3 regions of the Desulfofundulus luciae genome follow, and region 2 is predicted to be linked to each of the others. Evidence: riboswitches for the same ligand, from Rfam matches in the RefSeq annotation. Region 2 holds a riboswitch; each other region holds the start of a gene.
What was found. Region 2 has a riboswitch for cobalamin ahead of J2Z49_RS12260 (energy-coupling factor ABC transporter permease). Riboswitches for the same ligand answer to the same signal wherever they lie in the genome.

Region 1 (4,760 bases), on a different contig from region 2:
GTAACGCAGTATTATGACGAAAGTAAAGATCAGATCCTCAGTGGATATGACTTTGAACCGCTGTTAGAAAAGCTCTCGGAGATCTGGGCCAGCATCAGGGTCAAGGAAATTGAACGTACCCGCAGCCTGCTGGAAAAAAGGCCTTTAGAGACAAAGGCGCAAGAATTTGCCCTGCTCATCCGGGCCTTTGAACAGGAATTCGGTCGGCCTGTTTCCCCCATGGAGGTCGAACAGATCCGCCAGTGGACCGAGGAACTGGATCCCACGCTGGTCTTGGAAGCTTTACGCCGGGCCGTCCTGATGGGCAAGCATAATTTCAAGTATATTGATAGTATTATTCTGGAATGGAAGAAGAACAACCTGCGTACCGTTGAGGAAATAAACGCCTATGACGCACAATTTAAGAAACGGCGTTCAGGTAAACAGCCCCCCTCAAAGGTGGATGAACGGAAGAAAGCACTTTTGAAAACGCTATACCTCAGTTAATTAGAAAGGATGCCGGCCAGTGAAGGCCTGTCCTGTATGTGAGGATCGGGGTGTGGTGATCAAAAACAACGTGGCCGTTCCCTGCCCGTGTAACAAGCAGAGGGCCCTGGTTAACCGTTTTAAAGAAGCAGGGTTACCGGAAGGTTTACGTAACCACACCTTTGACAAATTTAACTTTAAGTATTATTCGCGATTGCGGGTAGATCCGGAACGCAAAATCACTTATTACGAATCGGCCCGGCGCACCTTTCAGGCGGCGCAAGACTTCGTTCGTAATTTTAAGAACGACCGGCATATCGATGGTCTGTTGATTACCGGCCCCGTGGGCAGTGGAAAAACATTCCTGGCCGCCTGCATAGCCAACGCCCTGTTGGAAACCGAAGTGCTGTTATTGTTTGTGGTTGTACCGGACTTGCTAGATCGCCTGCGTTCAACTTATGACCAGAACCGCCAGGGTGCAGATTATTCGGAAAAGGATCTCCTGGATGCGGCAAGGGAAGTGCCCCTTTTGTTTTTAGACGATCTGGGAGCCCATAATTATACCGAATGGACCAAAAATAAACTTTATTCGATCTTAAATTACCGCGTCAACCATCGTCTCCCCGTAATCATTACCACCAACATCAGCCTGGAAGATTTAGGCGAGTATTTGGGAGAAAGAACCACTTCCCGCATTTGCCAGATGTGCTGGCCTTACCGGTTACCGGTTGAAGATGACATTCGCATGGTCCAGCGCAGGGAAAGGCTCCGGGAAGGTTAAAAACTAAATATGTGCGGGGCAGGTCCCCAACGGGGGATAATAGGGAAGACCGGGGAGCAGGTGGACCTGCTTAAGCCGGCGCGGTCCCGCCACTGTAACCGGGGAGGAACCCGCAAGGTGCCACTGGCCTAGCACTCACTGATGAGCTGCTACATCCAATGGGACGCTTGTTCATAACGACACGGTTTAACGATGTCACTGGTGAGTGCTGGACCGGGAAGGCGCGGGCATCCAAAGATCCGGAAGCCAGGAGACCTGCCTGCCCCTTTCACTGGAACATGTCCTTTACCAAAGGGCAAAAAGCCAGTGGCAGGCCTTTCTATCTTCGCGCGAAAGATAGCAGGCGTAAAGACTCTCCACACGCCCCTACTTTTGCCGGGCGTGTTTTTTTCAGGGGGAAACAAGGTGGCTAAGCCTTTACGAAACGGGATTACGACAGGAGCCTGTGCCGCTGCGGCTGCCCGGGCTGCCACGGAGTTGCTTTTTCACGGTATAAAACCTGATCAGGTTACTTTGGTCAACCCCATGGGCCAGCCCTTAACGGTGCCCATTCACCAGGTAGAGGCAATACCTGGCGGTACCAGGGCAGTGGTGATTAAAGACGGAGGGGATGATCCCGACGTTACTCATGGTCTGCCCGTTGTGGTCGAAGCCCGCCCCGCCCCAGAGGGAATTCGCCTGTACGGGGGGCCTGGAGTAGGGCGGGTAACCAAACCGGGGCTGGCGGTGGCCGTAGGCGAACCGGCCATTAACCCCGTTCCCCGGCAAATGATTAAGGAGGCTGTGGCCGGCGTTCTCCCTCCCGGATGGGGAGTGGAACTAATGATCAGCGTACCCGGGGGGGAATTGGTAGCCAGGCGCACCCTGAACCCCCGTCTGGGAATTGTGGGGGGGATATCCATACTGGGAACCACAGGCATAGTCCGGCCCATGTCCGAGGAAGCGTTTAAGGATTCCCTGCTGCCCCTTCTGGATATGGCCAGGGCAGCAGGCTTTGATCAGGTGGTTCTTACCCCGGGACGATTGGGAATCCAGACAGCGGTGGATAGATACGGATTCCCGGCCGAAGCTGTGGTGGAAATGAGCAATTTCGTAGGTTTTATGCTGGAAAACTGTGTGGAAAAAGGCTTTTCCGGCGTTTTGCTCTGGGGGCACCACGGAAAGCTTTTAAAGGTGGCTGCCGGCATTTTTCATACCCACAGCCGGGTTGCCGACGCCCGGCGGGAAACCCTGGCCAGTCACGCCGCCCTGATGGGTGCAGACAGGGGCCTCATCGCACGCATTATGGAAGCCAGCACCATTGAAAGTGTGGTAGAGTTGCTGACGGAACACAATTTCCTGTCTGTTTACCACCAACTGGCCTGCCGGGCCAGCCAGCGGGCCATGGAGTACGTCCACCACCGTTTAAAGGTGGGAACAGTCTTTTTGACCCTGGATGGCAAAATCCTCGGTTGGGACCGTCAGGCACGGGAAATCGGGAGGGCGCTGGGATGCCGCGAATTAAGGTAATTGGCGTAGGACCGGGCAACCTGGATTATCTCACCCCTGCCGCTCAAAGAGCTTTGGCCAGCGCCCGGGTACTGGTAGGCGGCCAGCGCCACCTGTCCTATCTGGCCCGGGAGGAACAGAAAACTTTTGTAATTAAAAATAATCTTGCGGCCATGGTGGATTTCATCCGCTCACACCGGGAGGAAAAGGTAGCCGTTTTAGCTTCAGGTGATCCTGGACTGTATGGAATTTTGAATTACCTGCGCCAATATTTCACCCCGGAGGAATTGGAGGTCATCCCCGGAATCAGTTCGGTGCAACTGGCCTTTGCCCGCCTGGCCATGCCCTGGCATGATGCGCTGATCTTGAGTGCTCACGGAAGGCCCGTCGAGGACCTGGTTAATCTGGTGCGCTACCAGGGGAAGATAGCCCTCCTCACCGGCCCGGGAGCTCCACCCAACCACATCGCCAGCCTGCTCGTGAAGGCGGAAATAGCTGATCGAAAAGTTTTTTGTTGTTGTAACCTGGGTTATCCAGAGGAGGAAATCCTGGAAACCACACCCGGTGAACTGGCCCGCCGGGACTTTTCCGGGCAAAATAATTGCGTTATGGTGATCATTGATGAAAAAAGCTTGGCCCTATGTGACTCCGGGGATTCCCGATGACCTGTTTATCCGGGGGAGTATCCCCATGACCAAGGAAGAAATTCGCGCCGTCACCCTGGCCAAGGCCCGGCTGGGACCGGGCCAGGTGGTGTGGGATATTGGCAGTGGCACCGGCTCCATTGCCATCGAAGCAGCCCGGCTAATCGGTGACGGCATCGTTTATGCCGTAGAGCAAAAGCCCGCGGCACTGGAGCTGATCCGGGAAAACATGCGTCGCTTTGCCCAGAAGAACATCCAGGTGGTGGAAGGCCGTGCCCCTGAGGCACTGCTCCAGCTCCCGCCCCCCCACCGGGTATTTATCGGCGGCTCGGGCGGCCAGTTAGGGGAGATAGTCCAGTTGCTGGCGGAAAGGCTTGCTCCGGGGGCAAGACTGGTCATCAACGCCCTGACCCTGGAAACACTAACCCGGGCCCTCACTTTGCTAGGCCCTCCCTGGGAAAAAGAGGTGGTGCAGGTTTCCGTAACCCGCACGGTATCCCGGGGCCATTATCATCTGATGCATGCTTTAAACCCTGTGTGGATCATCACTGCCCAAAAGGAGGGGGGTGAGGGTGTTGGGTAAGTTTTACGGCATCGGCGTTGGTCCCGGGGATCCGGAGCTGCTCACCCTGAAGGCCTACCGTGTTTTACAAGAAGTGGATGTAGTGTGTGTACCCAAATCGGCCTCCGACCGGGAAAGCCTGGCCCTGTCTATCATCAACAAGGTTATCAAGCGCCAGTTTACAACCATGGAGTTATCCTTTCCCATGTCCCGGGATCGCCAAATACTCGAAGAGCACTGGGCCATGGCCGGTGAAATGGTGGCCCAGCTGGTACGGGAGGGGCAGAAGGTAGCCTTTGTCACCATCGGTGACCCGATGTTTTACAGTACCTATGGCTACGTACGGGCTTACCTGCAAAAAAATTATCCCGACCTGCCCGTGGAAACCATTCCGGGGATCACCGCCATGAGCGCCTGTGCGGCCGCGCTGGAAGAACCACTGGCCACAGGGGAAGAGAACCTAGCCGTAATACCAGCGGCCTATAACCTAAAGCGCCTGGAAGAGGTGTTGGACAACTTTGACAACGTGGTACTCATGAAGGTAAACCGTTATTTCGATCGGGTGTTGGAACTCTTACGGGATAAGGGTTTAACCGAACGAGCCGCCCTGGTGAGCCGCTGCGGTTACCCCGATCAAATGGTAAGCCGGAAGGTCACCGATCTGGCCGGCAAGAAGCTTGATTACATGTCGATCCTGGTCATCCACAAGGGAGGCCGTTAACAAGGGGGACGCAAAAGTGATTTACTTTATTGGTGCCGGACCGGGAGATCCCGAATTGATTACCGTTAAGGGAGCAAAGTTGCTGCAGGAGGCCGATGT
Region 2 (4,760 bases):
GCAGGATAAAATCTACAAGGGCAATAAGGGCCAGATTTTTCCTGGATACCGGGCGGGGGTCTTCCCACATCCTTATCTCTCCCGTATAACCCCTGGCCAAAAGGGCGGTGAAAAGGGCCTGGGAGCGGTAACATGACTTGACAAAAAGGTTGGATACCAGTTGAGCCAGGGAACGATAGGACGCCTCCAGACTGGCATAGCCACAGCGTGAGGTCTGGGAAATGTACATTCTACCGGCTGTTTCCATGATTACGAAGATAAAACGGTAGACCAGGCCCATCAATTCAATTAATAAGGCAGGCACCTTTAACCGGCGCAGGACAGAAATGATCTCCACCATGGGGGTGGTTAGAGATAAAAAGTAAAGGCAGGATACGGCCCCCAGAGATTTGGTAAAGAGCAGGCCGGCATGATAAAGGCCCGGTATGGTTACACCCAGGGTGATCCCCCAGATAACGAGCCCGTACACAGCCGGGTCGGGTTCCCGGGAGATGGTCAGGGTGATGGCCAGCAACCCGGCCACCAGAAAACCCAGGGGCAGCAGCAAAAGTTTGAAGTAAAAGCGGGCCGGTATGCGGGCACCCAGGATTATGGCCGCCGCCGTCAGACCGGTGATCAGGGCAGGTACCAGTATGCTTGAAGCCGCCAGGCAGATGCCCATGGTAAGCATGGCAAAGGCAAATTTTTCTCCGGGATGAACATGGCGCAGGCTGCTGGTATATGCATACTGGTCAATTTTAAACACCAGTATCTCTCTCCTCTAACAACTCCCCGGTTTGCTTTTGCTTGACGTGGTTCCCTCTCCATCCGCGGTAGAATCCTATGAAATAGCCGATAAATCCGGCACCCAGCGCTGCCTGCAGGGCAAAGAGCAAGCTTTCGATTTCTCCGCTGGGTGGCTCCCACACGGATTCAAACCACGGCTGGTAATCTGGGTGTAATTCTCCAATGATTTTCTCTGCCTGGCCATCGGCACCCCCAAATTCAGCATTTTTATTCACCACCAGGGGAAAGACAGCCAGCACCAGGACAATGAAAATCAAAAACAGGTTTTTCACACCAGTTCTCATCCTTATACCTCCCGGGATAATACTCGTAATTGTTCCAGTTCACGGCGGTTGTGAGCAACCAGGAAGTTAAAAACAATGATGGTGAGAATCCCCTCGCTGATGGCCAGCGGCACCTGGGTTATCGCAAAGATACCCATGAACTTAACCATGGCTGCTACCACCCCGCCATGGGAAGCGGGAAAGGCCAGAGCCAATTGTATGGATGTGGTAACATAGGTTAACAGATCTCCTAAAAAGGCAGCCACAAATACCGAAAGCCACCGGGGCATGGCCAGCCTCTGGCCCAACCGGAAAAGAACATAGGCCGCCAGGGGGCCCACCACCGCCATGGAAAAGGTGTTGGCCCCCAGCGTGGTTAAACCACCGTGAGCCAGCAGGACTGCCTGAAAGAGCAATACGATGCAGCCCAATACGCTCATAGCCCATGGTCCGAAAAGTATGGCCCCCAGCCCGACGCCGGTGGGATGAGAACAACTGCCGGTAACAGAAGGAAGTTTCAAAGCCGAAAGGACAAAGGCAAAGGCACCAGCCAGCCCCAGGAGCATTTTCACACCTGGGTCAACCTTTACGGCTTTTTGAATGGACAGGATACCTGCAACAAGAAAGGGTAAGGTCAAAACATACCAGAAAAGGCACCACTTTAAGGGAAGAAACCCCTCCATTATGTGCATGGCCCAGGCATTTTGCTGGGGAAAGAACAGGAAAAGAAGAAAGAGAATGGATAAAAGGACCCACGTATTCTTCCTCATAAAAATACCTCCCTTAAGAAATAGGGTCACCCGGCAAACGGCCCGCCCAACCAGTACAAAGAAAACCCCCCGACCCGGTGCCGGGGGGTAATGTAACCGTGTGAACACAAAAAGGACATGCTCCACCGCTCCCCCGGTACAGATAATGAGGAGTGGAATAGGCATGTCCTCTGCTGCCCTCAGGTCATAGCCCCCTCAAGTCACCCAGAGCTTCCTTAAAAAAGTTGAAGGGGCTCCCCGGACAGTGGACCACATCACCCTTTAAGCTTTATCCCTCGGGATAAAGCACCTATTCCTGCAATCTGGCATTTTTAAAAAACTAACAACCCCTGCGTGTCCGGGTGCAGGGGTAAAAGCGTCCATACTCTAACATCTTTCACCTCCCCATGGACCGTAGGTACAAACGGTGAAAAGGAACGGGCAGGTTTCCTGGCTCATGGATCACTGCCCCACCACGCCTTCCCAACCCAGCATTCACCAGCGACATCGGTTAAACCATACTGTTACATTTTCCCTGCTGAACAAGCGTGTCATTGGATATAGCCGCTCATCCTCATCAGTGAGTGCTGGGCCAGTGGCTTTGTGTGGCGGGCTCCCCATTCACAGTGGCGGCACCGCGTCAGATTTTCACTGACTTCCCTCTATCCTTGCCTTTTGCGGCAGGGAGCACCCGTTCACTTTATTCAATTGCCTAAATTATAACACAACAGGTATACGCTGTCCAGAATTTTTCCCGCCCACAAACTGCCAAAACTTCAGTCTCAGAACCCCTTCGCAAAATTGCCGGTAAAAACGGCATTGCCTCCCCGCGCCCCAAAATATGGAAGACCTGGCCTTTTAGCGCAGGTCCTCCAAAGGCTAAATAAAGAGGTTTACATTGGCCTCGTCGGCTTCGGCCAGGTAGGTGGCCACCCCGGCAAACTCCAGGCCGTCGATGAGTTCTTCTTTCCTTATGCCCATCACGTCCATGGACATGGTACAGGCAATCATTCTTATACCCTGCTCCCTGGCTAACCGGATAAGTTCCGGAAGGGGGGTAACATTTTGCTGCTTCATTACGATCTTCATCATTTTTGCACCCAGGCCGCCGAAATTCATCTTCGATATCCCCAGCTTGCCGGCACCCCTGGGCATCATCCAGCCGAACAGCGCCTGCAAAAAACTCTTCTTTACCTTAACCTTCTCCGGCCTTCTCAGGACGTTTAATCCCCAGAAGGTGAAAAACATGGTCACCTCGTCACCCATGGCAGCAGCTCCATTGGCAATGATAAAGGCGGCCATAACCCGGTCAAGATCACCGCTGAAGACGATGATGGTCTTTTTCATGTGCCTGCACCCCCGTGCCTTATTTTAGTTAACCGGCAAGTTGAGGACAAAAGATGTGGAACCGGTGTTTTTCTTCCAGCATAAAGAGGACCTTCATCCTATCCCCCGCAGTAGGCCTGTACCAGGTAGCTGGATATATCCTCCACCTGTATTTCTCCACCGGCTGCTTTTTGCAAATTCACCAGGCAGATCGGGCACATGGTCACCGCCCTGAAAGAAACCTTCTTGATTTGATCCACCCTTTTTTTAGCATTTTCTTTTGCCTTCCTGGGGAACAGAGATTCGGCAGGCCCGCCGCAGCAGAAGGTGAACTTTCCGGAATCCACAGGTTCCCTTAAGTCAATGCCCGCTTTATCCAGCAAAGTTCTCTGCTCCTGCAGCACGTTCTCCTGCCTGGCATATAAACATGAGTCGTGGACGACCGCTTCCAGGCGGAGCTCCTTTCGGGGCTTCAGGTCCCGCTCCACCAGCACTTCCAGGTAGCTTTTTACCTGCAGGTCATATCCTTTGATCAGGTTAGGGTACACGGAACGAAGCATATGGGTGGTGTGGGGGTCAACGGTGATGACCTTTTTGACCCGGTATTTTTTAAAAACATCCATTACTCTACGGGCGTGGGCCTCCAGGACATCGTCCACTCCCAGGTCATAAACAAGCGCCCCCGAGTACAGGTCTTCTTCGTACAAATAACCGAACTCAACTCCCGCCCGCCTTAAAAGCCGTGCGATATTGACCAGTATTCTGCCGCAGGACTCCTGCATGTTTCTGGACGGTACGGCCAGAAGACCCGCTACATTGATAAACCTGTTGATGACCCTTCCTACCTTTACAAAGTCAGCGATCCATGAATCCTCAATCTTTTCCTGGACCTTATTCAACGCCTCGATGTAGGGAATGAGCTGATACATCCTGCCGGTATAAAGGATGGTTTCCCCACCCCTGGTCAGCCCCAGACCCCTGGCCCATGCGCTTGCACTTTTATCCGGAACGGGCAGCACGGATTTTCTAATCCGCAGGTTATCCGCCAGAATGCCCACGGTATCGCCAATCGGTAACGGCATATTACCATTCTCCTTAAATTTTGAAAACTTTCTTATTCATGTAGCAGCGGAGAAAACGCACATTTTCCGCTATATGCACCTGTGCCGGGCAATTAACTTCGCACAGCCTGCACAAAAGGCAGGAATAAATGGTCTCTACATTTTCCAGCACCCTGTCCTTCACGCCCAATAACACGTAGCGGAACAGTTTCCGGGGGAGGAGTTCAATGCCCATGGGGCATACCGCACTGCATACCCCGCAGTTCATACAGGCAGAGGCATCAAACCGGCCAGACCTTTTAACCTCCTCAACAAAGTCGGGATTTACCAGTGCCATCAGCTCTCCTCCTTGATTACCGCCCTGTACTTGTAATAGCCCTCGTCGGTTAACTCGTCCTCACATAAATGGCCGTATTTGCGCATGCCCATGACCCAGAACATGACTTCATGGCAAGGATAACCCACTGCTTCCGCTATTTCCGGAACGGTTTTGGGACCGTCCTTCAGGACATCGAGGATCTTATCCCTCATCAGCATTTCTTCCCTGACGACTTCCCTGACGTCTCTCACCCTGC
Region 3 (4,760 bases), on a different contig from region 2:
GACCGTATTCCCGGTGCACGCTCCTGACGGCATTACTGAGGCTGCCCAATTCACCCTCAATGGCCGTGTAAAACAATATTCTAAGCTTCATCCCATTCTCGCCCCTCTTCTTAAAAAAGTTTGTAATGTGTCAGGAGGAGGTCATAATCCACCTTTTCCAGGAACTTCTTCTGCCTGGTTTCCTGCGGGTTTAAAAGCATAATGTTGATCCTGTCCTCATTGACAGGAGACACCAGCCGCACGCGCCTTTCAGAGTACCGGGAATAACTGTAAATTAAGCTGCCGCCCAGGGCACAAAAAGAACCACTGGACCCCCACTGGTTGGCCACCACCAGGTGCATTTGTTCGGCTATCCTGGCTTCCCAGATAAACTGGCTTTTTTCATCATTCCAGAGGGCGGGAACGCAGAGCACATCCACCCCCTGTTTGGCCAGACTCTCCAGGCTTTCCGGGAAAAACAGGTCATGCCCCAGTAAAATGCCCACCCTGCCAAAGGGGAGGTCAAAAAAGCAAAAATCTTCCTGCCCGGGGCGAGCCCATTCCCTGTCGGAGGGACTTAAGTGTATCTTTCTGTATTTTCCAAGCAATCCCGCCGGACCGATCAACACGGCAGTGTTAAACAGTTGACTGTCTTCCCTTTCTAACACCCCCATCACCACATACAGGTCCAGCTTTTCTGCCCTCCGGATAACAGCCCCGGTAACAGGGCCGGGAACCGGTTCGGCCAGTTCTTCTGCCTGTGCTGGTTGAGATATGGCCCCTGTTACAGCAAGTTCCGGAAAAACAACCAGGTCGAGCTTCATCCCCCTGCGGGCAGCCAGGTCTGCGGCCTGGTCCAGGAATGACAAAATGCGCCGGATATTTCTCACCGGCTCTCCAGCCTGTGGAGCAAACTGAACAGTGGCTACGGCAAACTCCTTTCCTGCGGACAACCCCAGCAGCGCCTCCGGTTCAAATTGGGAAAAGGTATCCAGCGTTATACCGGCATAGAATTCCGGTCGCCTGTCGCCCAGCAGGACACCGGCCCCGGGGGTAAAAAATCTCCCGTTTTTTAATGGCAACGTGCCATAAAGGATGGTGTCATTAGCAGACTGTACTTCCTTTAAAACGCTACCGTCGGGGCCAATGATGAACGATTGTGACGCATTACAGTTCATGCTTTTATCCTGACCCGTACGGTTACAGGCCAGTACATAAACTCCGTTTTCCAGAGCCCGGGCACGCCAGAAAACTTCCGGCGGGTAGTGATGGGGCGGCCAGTTGGCCGGGATCAGCAGCACCCGGGCACCTTTCAGGGCAGCCATTCGCGCCGCCTTGTACCAGTATGTGTCGGCACAGATGAGCACACCCACTCTACCAAAGCAGGTTTCTGCCACCAGCACGGGCAGGTTACCCCTGGCCGCCCAGAGATTTTCCTTAAAGGCAGGGGCCAGCTTACGGTGCTGACCCATTACCCGGCCGTCCGGGCCAATGAGCACTGCGGTGTTATAATAAATCCCCGATTTTAAATCCACTTCCGGCAGCCCCAGGCAAATGTAGACCCCGTACCGGCGGGCCAGGGCGCCGAACAATTCTGTGGTCGGGCCGGGAACGGTCTCCACAAAGGGGGAAATGTCCCTTCTGCTTTCAAAGGTATAACCCGTGGTGGCCAACTCGGGGTTTATAATGATCCGGGCACCGCCGGCAGCAGCCTCTTCATTTAAGGCCAGCAACCGCCGCAGGTTATGTTCCTTATTTTTCCACTTGATGGCTGCATGGATTAAAGCCACCCTGACTTCTTCCGGCATCTTTAACACCTCATCAAGAAACTCCTTTTCCACCCGGAAATTTCCGACCGTCCGGCCAGATATAATGCCGGGGTTCCTCCTGGCAATTAAAAACGGGCAATCAAAAACCCCCGCTACGCATAAAGCGGGGGTAGGGAAAATCAGACCTACCACATCCCTATCCGCGTAGGCAGCATGGTGAAAAAACGGGGCAGGTCTCCTGGCTCGGGTTCATCGGAACTCCACGTCTTCCCATCCAGCACTCACCAATGAACCGTAACATCCAATGGCACGCTTGACAAATAATGAAAACATAGCTTAAGGTTTCATCAATATCATCGGTGAGTGCTGGACAGTGACATTATGTGGGTTCCTTCCCCCTCACAGTGGCGGGACCGCGCCGGATTTGCACCGGCTTCCCTTTTCAGCCTGGCCCCCATCAGAGAAGCAGGACACCCCGTCCACATTATTTAACTGTTAAAAACACAAAAGGTCTTTCCCATTCCGGGGCAGACCTTCGTGGCCAGCATTTCCATTCATACCGGAATTATTTAAAATGAAAATTTCTACTTTGGGATGACTTCTATATCCAACGACCAAATCCTCCTTTAGAAAAAAATTTTTTCGGAGAAGGTTACTATTCAGTCCACCTCATGCAATCCCTGCATGCAGGCCGTCCTTCTTCAAAGATAGTATAACCGACTTTACGCCCCAAATGTGAAATACATTGATCATCAAATTTTTTGATGGTATATTTTAGTTGGGAAGACAGGTGATGTGATGAATAATAACGAGCAGTTGCTCACTGAAAAAATTGCCGATGCAATCTGGCAAATCTGGCGTTGCTGGCGTTTGACGTCCCACCCGGTAAAACAGGGTAAGATTACACCCGAGCAGTACTGGGTTTTGCACATCCTGCACCGGTTTGGGCCACAGCGGATCAAAGACATTGCCGTGCGCATGGGTACCGGCTCAAGCTCGGTGACCATCACTGTCAAGCGACTGGAGCGCATCCTGCTTACCACTCACTATATGGAAGAGGCCGATACAGTCTGTAATCGAATTGGCATACTTAATCGTGGCGAAATGGTGGTTACCGGTACGCCGGCAGAATTAAAGGCAATGACGGGTAACCCCGGTGCTTCCATGGATGATGTATTTACTTATTTTACCGGTAATTTTTTGGATGCAGGGGGAGATTTTCGTGGAATCAGACAGGTTCGCCACATCAGTCGCCGCCTCGGTTGAACCGGCGGCAAAATCAGGCAGCACAGTGCTGCAGGCACTAACAGACATGCTGGTCATCGTCGAAATGGAACTGCGCAAGCTGCGCCACGAACCGACCGAGCTGTTCACCCGGGCCGTGCAGCCTGTGCTCTGGCTGCTGATTTTCGGCCAGGCTTTCAGCAAGGTACGCGATTTGACACAGGCGGGGTAACTTACCAGACTTATATGACCCCCGGCATTCTCTCGCAGTCGGTGATGTTTACAGCCATCTTCTTTGGTCTTTCGACTATCTGGGAAAGAGATATGGGTATACTGCAAAAGTTTCTGGCCATGCCCATACCCCGGGTGGCGCTGGTGCTGGGCAAAGCTCTGGCAGCCGGAGTGCGTGCCTTAAGCCAGGTAACCATTATTTTTCTGCTTGCGTCCATAACCGGCATACCCCTGCACTGGCACCCGGCCCTCCTGTCAGCAGCCGCCGGTGTGGTCATACTGGGAGCCGTATTTTTTGCCACCCTGTCCATGATTATTGCAGCCATTGTTAAAACCCGTGAACGTTTCATGGGTATCGGCCAGTTAATCACCATGCCCTTGTTTTTTGCTTCCAACGCGCTGTATCCCATCTCCATCATGCCCGACTGGCTGCGCGTGGTGGCATCGGTCAACCCGCTAAGCTATATGGTGGACTTCCTGCGTGGCGCCCTTGTTACCGGCCAATTGACCAGCTGGCAGGCGGACGTAGGAGTTTTGCTGGTAGCCTGCACTCTGGCTACAGCAGTGGGCACATACCTTTATCCCAGGGTAGTCGCTTGATCTTATCCATCCAACATTTTCAGCCTGAGCCAGCCCAGGGTAAATAAAACAGCACTCCATCCTCCCAGCACCGCCGCCAGCCACCAGTTGAAGCCGTTCCCGGTCAGGGTGGTGCGCAACAGTTCTGCCGCCGGGGTAAGGGGGAAAAACCATACCACGTGCTGCAAGAATCCGGGCAGGCGCTCCACGGGGATCAGGGTACCACTTAAAAAGGTGACGGGGACAAGGATAAATTCACTGACCAGGGCCTGGTCGTCTAAGGAGCGCAGGCACAGGCCGATGAGCACGCCAAAAGTCCCGAAGCAAAGGGAGGCCAGCAGCATCGTCCCGAAAAAAGGCCAGTTTAGCTTTAAACCAGGGACGAGCAGGAACACCGTTATCAGAACAATCAGGCCGGCTAAAAGGCCACGCATGGCGCCGGCCAGGGTGTAGCCCAGGCAAATGGAAAAATTGCTCACCGGGGCCAGACGGTAGGCTTCAAAACTCTGCCAGTACAGGCGCGTATAGAACATACGTATCGTTACCGAGGTCACCCCGTTATTGAACAAAGCCAGGGCCACCACGCCCGGCACCAAAAAGTCCAAATAGCTCATCCCTCCGGGCATGATCATCTGCAGCCGCCGCCCCACCCCGAATCCAAAGGAGAGCAAAAAGAGCATGGGGGAGAGCATGTAGGTAGCCAGGTAGAGCCAGAACTTGCTCCGCCAGTAGATCATTTCCTCCCAGATAATTGGGTACCATGGGGGTAAAAAGCAGCGAGCCTTTACCCCGCTCGTGGTTGCCGGAACACGCAAACAACATCACATCCCCTACAGATACCGGCGCTTGAATATCTCCGGGTTCTGCCTACCCCAGCTTAAGCCTGCCCCGGCTCACGCTCGACCGCGTGCCTGAGGAACCCAACCGGGACAGCTTCAAAGAGCGGCATTCGAGCAGGCCGTAAAAGCCGCTGCCCTA

Region 1: another riboswitch for cobalamin. It lies ahead of cbiD (cobalt-precorrin-5B (C(1))-methyltransferase CbiD); the one in region 2 lies ahead of J2Z49_RS12260 (energy-coupling factor ABC transporter permease).
Region 3: another riboswitch for cobalamin. It lies ahead of J2Z49_RS09870 (carbon-nitrogen hydrolase family protein); the one in region 2 lies ahead of J2Z49_RS12260 (energy-coupling factor ABC transporter permease).

What each region holds. Positions count from the first base shown of each region.
Region 1 is NZ_JAUSUX010000027.1:9,250-14,009, reverse strand. It holds gene J2Z49_RS12645 (DnaD domain-containing protein) at 1-486, shown strand, start outside; gene J2Z49_RS12640 (ATP-binding protein) at 506-1,246, shown strand; cobalamin riboswitch at 1,250-1,523, shown strand; gene cbiD (cobalt-precorrin-5B (C(1))-methyltransferase CbiD) at 1,652-2,755, shown strand; gene cbiE (precorrin-6y C5,15-methyltransferase (decarboxylating) subunit CbiE) at 2,737-3,399, shown strand; gene cbiT (precorrin-6Y C5,15-methyltransferase (decarboxylating) subunit CbiT) at 3,356-3,961, shown strand; gene cobI (precorrin-2 C(20)-methyltransferase) at 3,951-4,661, shown strand; gene cobM (precorrin-4 C(11)-methyltransferase) at 4,678-4,760, shown strand, end outside.
Region 2 is NZ_JAUSUX010000025.1:4,618-9,377, forward strand. It holds gene cbiQ (cobalt ECF transporter T component CbiQ) at 1-745, opposite strand, end outside; gene J2Z49_RS12255 (energy-coupling factor ABC transporter substrate-binding protein) at 738-1,070, opposite strand; gene J2Z49_RS12260 (energy-coupling factor ABC transporter permease) at 1,073-1,819, opposite strand; cobalamin riboswitch at 2,222-2,508, opposite strand; gene J2Z49_RS12265 (DsrE/DsrF/DrsH-like family protein) at 2,678-3,145, opposite strand; gene J2Z49_RS12270 ((Fe-S)-binding protein) at 3,244-4,206, opposite strand; gene J2Z49_RS12275 (4Fe-4S dicluster domain-containing protein) at 4,220-4,522, opposite strand; gene J2Z49_RS12280 (MarR family transcriptional regulator) at 4,522-4,760, opposite strand, start outside.
Region 3 is NZ_JAUSUX010000015.1:42,927-47,686, reverse strand. It holds gene cobN (cobaltochelatase subunit CobN) at 1-91, opposite strand, end outside; gene J2Z49_RS09870 (carbon-nitrogen hydrolase family protein) at 111-1,820, opposite strand; cobalamin riboswitch at 1,960-2,241, opposite strand; gene J2Z49_RS09865 (MarR family transcriptional regulator) at 2,547-3,014, shown strand; gene J2Z49_RS09860 (hypothetical protein) at 2,971-3,204, shown strand; gene J2Z49_RS09855 (ABC transporter permease) at 3,219-3,803, shown strand; gene J2Z49_RS09850 (ABC transporter permease) at 3,806-4,519, opposite strand.